4 regions of the Actinomadura sp. NPDC048955 genome follow, and region 4 is predicted to be linked to each of the others. Evidence: riboswitches for the same ligand, from Rfam matches in the RefSeq annotation. Region 4 holds a riboswitch; each other region holds the start of a gene.
What was found. Region 4 has a riboswitch for cyclic di-AMP ahead of AB0C84_RS16650 (hypothetical protein). Riboswitches for the same ligand answer to the same signal wherever they lie in the genome.

Region 1 (2,194 bases), on a different contig from region 4:
GTCGCTGTGGAAGAACACCAGGTCGCCGGGCTTGAGCTGGCTCATGCTCACGTGGGTGCCGGCGTTGTACTGGCTGCCGGTGTAGTGGCCGAGGGTGATGCCGACCTGCGCGTAGGCGTACAGGGTCAGGCCGGAGCAGTCGAAGCCCTTGATGTTGGCGCCCTGCGCGGTGCCGTAGCTCGGGCCGGACGCGTTGCCGCCGCCCCAGGAGTAGGGCACGCCCTGCTGGGCCAGGGCGGCCCGGACGGCCGTCATCGCCTTGGCCGAGGCCCCGCCGGAGTTGATGTTGGGCATGGAGCCGGGCCGCGAACCGGCGGTGTTGAAGGTGCCGAGCTGCTTCTCGACCTTCTTGAGCTTGACCTGGAGTTCCCGGCGCTTCTTCTTCGCCTCGCCGGTGAGCGCGCGCACCTGGGCGGCGCGCTGCTCGGCGGCCTTGCGGGACCGGTCGGCGCCCTGCATCACCTGGAGCATCTGCGTGATGCGGGTGTCGTTCTGCTTGGCGAAGTAGTTGAGGGTGGCCGACTGGTCCAGGACGGCCTGCGGGTCGGAGGCCGAGGCGAAGCTGATGGCCGGGTCCGCGGGGCCGTTCTTGTAGCTGTCCGCGGCGATCTTCGCCATCCGCTCGCGCGCCTCGTCCAGGGCCTTCTGCTGCCGCAGGGCGCTGCTCCTGGCCGTCTTCGCGGCGTGCTCGGCCTGCTTGAGGCGCTCGCGCAGTCCGTTGTACTGCTCGCTGAGCTTCTCGGCCTCGTCGGCGAGCTTCTCCTGCTGCGCGGTCAGTTGCTTGCGCGTCGGCTTGGGCTCGGCGTGGGCGGGCGCGGGGGCGAGAAGCCCGGCGGACAGCGCGAGGGCGGCCGTCCATGCCGTGACGTTCGAGCCGGTGCGGATCCTGCGGCGGGCTGTCGTTCGGGGGCCGGCAGCTCGTCGCTGCATACGGTGTCCTCTCCTGTAACGCCTACCGGGTCAGCTGACGGGTTCGGGCCGGAGTCGCCCTTCCGTCCGCGCGGGACGGATTCACCCCTGAAGATCGGGTCCCCGGTTCCCCGGACGGAGCCGTCCGCGGGATTCGGCGCGGTCGCCGGCCGTCCCCGGCGGGGACGTCGGACCGAGACCTCCTACGGAGCGTAGGAGGTTTACGGGCGGTTCGCCACCTGAGCGGAGGTTTTCCTCAAAAGCCACATACCGCCTCAGCAGGTGGCGGCCAGCTCGGCGATCGCCGCGGCCCCGGCCAGGAGCGGCGCGGTGACCGCCGCCACCACGAAGAGGCCGGCCGCGAGCCGGACGGCACGGCGCGGCCTCGGCGGAGCGGCGCCCTCCAGCCGCAGCACCCGCTCCCTCAGCGCACCGGCGGCGGGCTCGCCCGCCGCCCCGAGCGCCCCCGCGCCGGTCGGCGCCGCCGACAGCCGGCACAGGGCGCCGACCAGCGGCTTGCTGCCGTGGACGCGGACCGCCGCGTCGTCCGCGGCCATCTCCAGCAGCAGCGGCAGCCGCGCCTTCGCGCGCCGGACGGTCGGCAGCCACGGCAGCATGGCGTGGACCAGGTCCAGGGCCAGCAGGAGCACATGGTGGCGCTGGCGCAGATGCGCCCGCTCGTGCGCCAGGACGGCGCCGAACTCCTCGGCGCTGAGCGCCCGCTGCGCCCCGGTGCTGACCACGATCGCGCGGTGCCGGGACGGCAGCGAGTACGCCACCGGCACGGGATGGTCGAGGACGAGGACGTCCGGATGGCGCCGGTCCTCGCCGGCGACCAGCCGCAGCATCTCCCGGTGCCGGCGGCGGTGGCGCATGGCCCGGCCGAGCCTCGGCAGGCCGCGGGCGAGGACGGCGGCGCACGCGGCGGCGAGGACGGCGGTCGCGACCGCCGCGGCGACGGTGGCGAGACGGCCGTGATGGGGCAGGCAGTCGCGCAGCCGCGACAGGAACCCGTGGCCCGGGCCCGGCGGCGCGAGCAGCGCCGCCGCCGCGCTCCCCGCCGCCGCGATGGTCGTCCCGGCGAGGGCGGCCGCCCAGCAGGCGATCGCCGTCCCCGGGCCGACGGCCGAGCGCCGCAGCAGATCCAGGGCGGGCCCCGCCGCGCATCCCAGCAGGACCACCGAACCGGCCAGGCCGGCCACCAGGAGGATCACGGTCACGCGTCCTCGCCGGCGGTGCGCCGCCGCAGGGCGTCCAGGAGGTGCCGGGCGTCCTCCGGCGGGAC
Region 2 (2,194 bases), on a different contig from region 4:
TCGAGCGAAGCGAGAACCTGATCGCGCAGCGAGCCGGAGCGATGCCAGCGATCGCCCGCTTTGTTCGACGATGGAGGGCCGCCAAGGCCCGAAGGAGGAGAAAAAGCTAAGAAATACGGTTCGCGCCTGCGAAGTCGGAGCGGTCGGAGAGTTTGGAGATCTTTACCACGTCGCCGGTCTGGGGGGCGTGGAGGTACTTGCCGTCGCCCAGGTAGATGCCCATGTGGTGGAGGTTGCCGCCGAAGTACACGAGGTCGCCGGAGCGGAGGGCGCCGCGCGAGACCTTCGAGCCCATGGCGAACAGGTCGCCGGTGTAGTGGGGGAGGCCGGGCTTGCCGACCTGGGCGTAGGCCCAGACGACGAGGCCGGAGCAGTCGAAGCTGCTCGGGCCGGCGGCGGCCCACACGTACGGGGAGCCGAGTTTGGTGAGGGCCTTGCGGGCCATCTTGGCGGGGAGGCCGGAGCCCTTCACGGTGGCGCTGAGGCCGGTGCGGGGGTCGCTCGCGTGGGTGGTGGTCAGCTTGTCGAGGCGCTTCATCACCTCGGAGACCTTGGTCTTGGCGGCCTCGCGGGTCTTCTTGGCGTCGTCCCAGGCCTTCTTGACCTGCGCGGTCTTCGCCTTCGCGGTGCGTTCCGCGGCGTCGGCCTGGTCGATCTGCTTCTTCAGGGCGAGGACGGCGGTGGCCTGGCTCTGCGCGAGGAAGGCGCGGTCGGACAGGCCCTCGGCGGAGGCGCCGGAGCCGAAGAGGACGTCGGGGCCCCCGGCCATGTAGTTCGCGGCGGCGAGGCTGCCGAGCTTCTGGCGGGCGGGCTCGGCGAGGGCGCGCAGCCGCTCGGCCTCCCTGGTGGCGTCCTGCTCGGCCTTGCGGGCCTTGTTGAACTCCACGCGGGCCTTGTTGAACTTCTCCGTGAGGATCTCGGCCTCTTCGTTCAGAGCGTCGAGGCTCTTGCGCAGGCCCTTCTCCGTCGTCGGCGTGGGGCTCGGCGCCATGGGCGCGGAGGCGGGCCGGAACGGCTGGGCGGCGTGGGCGAGGTCCGGCGCGGTGGCGCCGAGGCCGATCAGGAGCAGGGTCGCGGTGGCGGTGGGCAGGACGCGACGCCGCCGATGGGGATCCGGAGCCAAGCCGGTGTTCTCCTCTCCTCGTGCGCCTACCGGGTTAGCTGACGGGTTCGGGCCAGGAGTCGCCCTACGACGAACGTCGATTCACCCCGAGGTGATGGGTCCCCGGTTCTCCCGTCGTGCGGGAGATTCGGCGTTCCGGTCGCAGTCCCGGGGGGTGGGACTCCGGACGACCGGATCTCGGGCAGATTACAAAGGATGCGCAAAGTTGGCCAATCGAGGCCCCTGCGACCGGTGGGACGAACGGCTCGGAGTGGGTGGTACGCACGGCCAAGTAGAATGGGTCCGGCCGCACGTCTGCGGCGACTCCCGAACTCTCACGCAAGGCGAACCCGCATGCCCATCTCCACGCGCGACGACCTCCGTAACGTCGCGATCGTCGCCCATGTCGACCATGGCAAGACGACGCTGGTCGACGCCATGCTCTGGCAGTCCGGCGCCTTCCGCGAGAACCAGGACGTCGACGACCGGGTGCTCGACTCCAACGACCTGGAGCGCGAGAAGGGGATCACCATCCTCGCGAAGAACACCGCGGTCCTGCACAACGGGCTGACCATCAACATCATCGACACCCCGGGGCACGCCGACTTCGGCGGCGAGGTCGAGCGCGGCCTGTCCATGGTGGACGGCGTCGTGCTCCTGGTGGACGCCAGCGAGGGCCCGCTCCCGCAGACCCGGTTCGTGCTGCGCAAGGCGCTCGCCGCGCGGCTGCCGGTGATCCTGGTCGTGAACAAGACCGACCGTCCCGACGCGCGCATCGACGAGGTCGTGGACGAGACCTACGAGCTGTTCATGGACCTCGACGCCGACGAGGACCAGATCGACTTCCCGATCGTGTTCGCGTCGGGGCGTGCCGGGCGGGCCTCGCTCGACAAGCCGGCCGACGGCGCCATGCCGGGCAGCGACGACCTGGAGCCGCTGTTCAAGGTCATCACCGAGACGATCCCCGCGCCGTCCTACGACCCCGACGCCCCGCTCCAGGCGCACGTGACGAACCTGGACGCCTCCAGCTACCTCGGCCGGATCGCGCTGTGCCGGGTGCACGCCGGCACGATCAAGAAGGGCCAGCAGGTC
Region 3 (2,194 bases), on a different contig from region 4:
CGGATGACCTGCTCAGCGAACTCACCGAGGTCGCAGCCAGGGGGCCGGCTCGCTGCTCCCGCGCGCGTCGATAGCGCGTGCCAAGAGCGCCGGGCCAACAACGGCCCGCGCCATGGGGATTCGAGTGGACGGCGTTGTACTCGTCGCCGAGATCGTCGATGTCGACGATCGGCCGAACAGTAACGGTTCGAGAAGAACCTCAACGGCTCAGCCAACCGGATCGTGTTCGAGGGTCCGACGCGGGTAGCGTCCCCCACCCACCCAAGGTGCGCCCTCTTGCAAGATCCTGATCTACCTGCCCGGGCGGGCTCGTCCGGGGCGAGATCAGATGCTCTTCCGCAGCCTGAGGACTGTGGTGTCGACCCGCCTAGACGACAGACATCGCACGCGCGCGGGTGGGCTGCGGGCGGGAAGAAGCGGCTTGGTGGTGCCGGGGGCCGTTCAGTACCCCGCGTTGTTCCTCCGGCCCATGCAGTGCTGACGTCCGGCATCGCCGCAGGCGGCGGGGGTCCGGCCCCACTCTCGGCGCCCGGTCGGCTCAGACCCGCATCCGCGTCCTAAAGGCAACGGATCATGTGGTGTGTGCATTACAGGCAATCTCCTGAGCGGTCAGGCGTGGTCGGTCCCTCGGGGTGGAGGGGGCCGACAAGAAATCTTTGGCGGTCTTGACCGGTCCACAGCCCTTGCGTGCAGGGAGCTTTGGAGAGTCTTTGCAGGTGGGTCGCGTCTTTGGGATGGGCTTGACGAAATATGGGGCCGCTTGAACCTGTTGTGGGTCTGTGACCGACGGGGAAGCCCGTCCGGAGCGCCCGACCAGATCATGAAGGGCGCGTCGAGTCCCTGATCATCAGGACGGCCGATCAAGGTACGTCCGCCGCCGAGTCCGCAGAGCGCCGATCACGGCGCAGCGGAGCCGGGGACCCACCGAAACACCGGGGTGAATCCGCACCCCCGCAATGCGCGGGGCCGCGGTAGGGCCACTTCCACGCCCGAACCCGACAGCTAACCCGGTAGGCGGACTGGAAGAACTCAGGAGAACCTTCGCATGACCGCTCGTACCTTCAACATGACCAAGCGCATGGGCGCCCGCGTCACCGCCGGAGCCGTCCTCTCCCTGGCGGGCGCGTTCGGCTTCGCCTCCCTGGCCCCGTCCGCCCAGGCGGACGCCAAGCCCGCGAACACCGTGCACGTCGCCCCCGTGTCCAAGGCCGACGCCAACGGCGCCCAGGCCGGCGCCTCCGCGCAGGACGTCATCAACCTCGCCCGCACGCAGGTCGGCACCCACGAGGACGCCTCGGGCAACAGCAAGTTCAACAACTGGTACGTCGGCTCGCCGCTGGGCGAGCAGAACGCCCACCGCATCGGTGCCGGCAGCGCCTCGGTCTACAAGGGCCAGTCGTGGTGCGACATGTTCGTGTCCTGGCTGGGCCAGCACACCGGCACCAAGGGCATGGGCGCCGACGCCTACACCGTCAGCCACGCCAAGTGGTTCAAGAAGACCGGCCGCTTCGGTGAGACCCCGAAGCCCGGCGCCGTGGTCTTCTTCGCCTGGAACGGCGGCGGCATCAAGGGCGTCGAGCACGTCGGCATCGTCGTGAAGGACAACCACGACGGGACCATCAACACCATCGAGGGCAACACCGGCGACGCCGTGAAGAAGAAGGTCCGCGACACCTCCACCGTCGCCGGCTACGGCTACCCCGAGTACCGGTGAGCTGAGGCCGTTCAGCGGCCCCTTGCCCCGCACCGTCCAGTGGTGCGCCCCCCTTCTCCCTCCCTGCGCGATCACACCCACGTCGCGAGCACGCCCACGTGCCGTGCGCCGGGTCCGTCATGCCCCAACGGCGAGCCCCTCACGCCCGAAGGCGTGACCCGGCGCACGGACCACCGAGCAAAGGACGAACATGCAGCAGCGAGTCATCGACACCGCCCTGATCGGCACCGCCCTCGCGGGCCTGCTGGTGACGGGCGTGGCGGCCGGGGCCACTCATGGGAGCCCGGCGGACGAGCCGGCGGCGCAGAAGGTCACCGGACAGCAGGTGGCCGCGCACAAGGCCGCCGGGCAGCAGTTGATCGGGCACAACGTCACCGACCAGCTGGTGTCCGGGCACAAGGTCACCGGGCAGCGGGTGTCCGAGCCCAAGGCGACCGGGCAGCAGGCGACCGGGCAGCAGGCGACCGGGCAGCAGGTGAC
Region 4 (2,194 bases):
GGAAGCCGGGCGGCGCCGGAAGGACGATCCGTCCCGCCACCGAGGCGGCCGCGGCGATCGCGACGTTGACGTAGAGGCACCAGCGCCAGTCGGCGTACTGGGTGAGCGCGCCGCCGAGCAGCAGCCCGACCGCCGCGCCGCTGCTGGCCACGGCGCCGTACACGCCGAACGCCTTCGCGCGCTCCTTGGGTTCGGTGAAGGTCACCGCCAGCAGGGACAGGGCGGTCGGCGCGAGGAGCGCGGCGAACGCCCCCTGCAGGGCGCGCCCGACCACGAGGACCCCGAAGCCCGGGGCGGCCCCGGCGATCATCGAGGCGATCGCGAATCCGGCCAGCCCGGCCAGGAAGCTGCGGCGCCGCCCGACCAGGTCGGCGATCCGGCCGCCGAGCAGGAGCAGCCCGGCGAAGGAGAGGGTGTAGGCGGTGATCACCCACTGCCGGTCGGCGTCGCCGAAGCCGAGCGCGTGCTGGGCCGTCGGCAGCGCGATGTTCACGATCGTGGCGTCGAGCGCGATCATCAGCTGCGCGACGGCGATGACGACCAGCGCCGCCCAGCGCCGGTTCGGGGTGCCCGCGGACGGGCCGGACGCGGTCCGCGCCGTGATGGCGGTCATGGAACCCACCTCCCAATAAATGAAGGGTTCTCCTCCGGATAATAACTGGAGGTTTCTCCTCCGTCTAGAGGTGACCTTGCCCTCCCTGGGAGGTTTCAGTAGCTTTGCCCCTTCAAGGCGTCTGCCAGGCGTTTTGTCCCACTCCGGTGGGGCGGGGTGCCATCCCCGCGCGCCAAGGCCCGAGACCCCTCATCGATCGGGCCCCACATCGTCAGAGCCGCTGTCTCCCAGCGGCACCCGCCGAGTCCGCCGTGGCGCGGAGCCGGGGACCCAACCCGCACTGGGGTGAATCGGCCTGTTCTCGGGCCGTAGGGCGACTTCCACGTCCGAACCCGTCAGCTAACCCGGTAGGCGGCACATGGAAGCAAGGAGCCCCCCTTGAAAGGCAAGCAGAGCAAGCGGTCGCGCGTCCTCCGGCCCGGCCCCTGGGCCACGGTCACGCTGACAGGCCTCGCCGTCTTCGGCGTGACGGCGGCAGTGCCGACGACCTTGCAGCACGCGTCCACCGAGAACGTCGCCGCCGTCCAGACCGTGCCGCAGCAGCGGACCGCGGGGCAGCAGGCCGCGCCGCGGAAGGCGGCACCGCAGGAGCAGGTCAGGGCCCAGGCCGAGGTCCTGAAGGAGTTCAAGGCACCGGCGAAGGCCGAGCCGTCCACGAAGACCAAGACCAAGAAGCAGGCCGCCGAGCCCGTGCCGGACGAGCGGTCCAAGGTCATCAAGCGGGCGGAGACCTGGCATCCGCACTCCGACGAGCGGGTCCCCTACAGCCAGACGAGCACGCACAACGGCTACCGCACCGACTGCTCGGGCTTCGTGTCCATGGCGCTCGGCCTGCCCAAGCCCGGGACGAACACCGTCGGCCTCACCTCGTCGCGGTACACCGAGCGCATCGAGATGTCCGGGCTGAAGAAGGGCGACCTCGTCATGGACGCCCTCGGCAGCAACACCACGCGGCACGTCGTCATCTTCGAGAAGTGGGCCGACAAGGAGCACTCGTCGTACTGGGCCTACGAGCAGCGCGGCCGGTACGGAACCGACCACCGGACGCTCGACTACGGGCTGTCCTCGGACGACGAGTACAAGGCGTACCGGCCGACGTCCCTCAAGTAGGCCGGCGGGAGATGCCCGGCATCGGCTCATCGCCGGTGCCGGGCGGAACGGGCCGAGGAGCGGGACGGGTCAGACCGAGCGGACGGCCCGCAGGGACTCCTTCAGGGAACCGAGGGTCGAGAAGACGGCCGTGGGTTCGTAGCCGCAGTGGGCCATGCAGTTGGCGCAGCGGGAGTCGCGTCCCCGTCCGTAGGAGTCCCAGTCGGTCTCGTCCAGGAGTTCCTGGTAGGTCTGCGCGTAGCCGTCCGACATCAAATAGCAGGGACGCTGCCAGCCGAAGAGCGAGTAGGACGGGATCGCCCAGGCCGTGCAGGGGAAGTCGACCTTGCCTTCCAGGAAGTCCAGGAACAGGGGCGAGTGGTTGAAGCGCCACCGCTTGCGGTTGCCGCCCCCGAACGCCTTGCGGAACAGCTCCCGCGTCTCCTGGACGCCGAGGAAGTGGTCCTGGTCGGGCGCCTTGTCGTAGGCGTA

Region 1: it holds a riboswitch for cyclic di-AMP, as region 4 does, so the genes downstream of both, AB0C84_RS05920 (NlpC/P60 family protein) here and AB0C84_RS16650 (hypothetical protein) in region 4, are expected to answer to the same signal.
Region 2: it holds a riboswitch for cyclic di-AMP, as region 4 does, so the genes downstream of both, AB0C84_RS29170 (NlpC/P60 family protein) here and AB0C84_RS16650 (hypothetical protein) in region 4, are expected to answer to the same signal.
Region 3: it holds a riboswitch for cyclic di-AMP, as region 4 does, so the genes downstream of both, AB0C84_RS20110 (CHAP domain-containing protein) here and AB0C84_RS16650 (hypothetical protein) in region 4, are expected to answer to the same signal.

The regions. Positions count from the first base shown of each region.
Region 1 is NZ_JBEZJI010000004.1:112,981-115,174, reverse strand. Features, by position in the region: gene AB0C84_RS05920 (NlpC/P60 family protein) at 1-930, opposite strand, end outside; cyclic di-AMP (ydaO/yuaA leader) riboswitch at 934-1,079, opposite strand; gene AB0C84_RS05915 (M56 family metallopeptidase) at 1,185-2,129, opposite strand; gene AB0C84_RS05910 (BlaI/MecI/CopY family transcriptional regulator) at 2,126-2,194, opposite strand, start outside.
Region 2 is NZ_JBEZJI010000036.1:76,240-78,433, forward strand. Features, by position in the region: gene AB0C84_RS29170 (NlpC/P60 family protein) at 107-1,123, opposite strand; cyclic di-AMP (ydaO/yuaA leader) riboswitch at 1,131-1,266, opposite strand; gene typA (translational GTPase TypA) at 1,457-2,194, shown strand, end outside.
Region 3 is NZ_JBEZJI010000019.1:121,071-123,264, reverse strand. Features, by position in the region: cyclic di-AMP (ydaO/yuaA leader) riboswitch at 866-1,031, shown strand; gene AB0C84_RS20110 (CHAP domain-containing protein) at 1,046-1,714, shown strand; gene AB0C84_RS20105 (hypothetical protein) at 1,905-2,194, shown strand, end outside.
Region 4 is NZ_JBEZJI010000014.1:110,514-112,707, reverse strand. Features, by position in the region: gene AB0C84_RS16655 (MFS transporter) at 1-613, opposite strand, end outside; cyclic di-AMP (ydaO/yuaA leader) riboswitch at 842-982, shown strand; gene AB0C84_RS16650 (hypothetical protein) at 992-1,723, shown strand; gene hpnH (adenosyl-hopene transferase HpnH) at 1,793-2,194, opposite strand, start outside.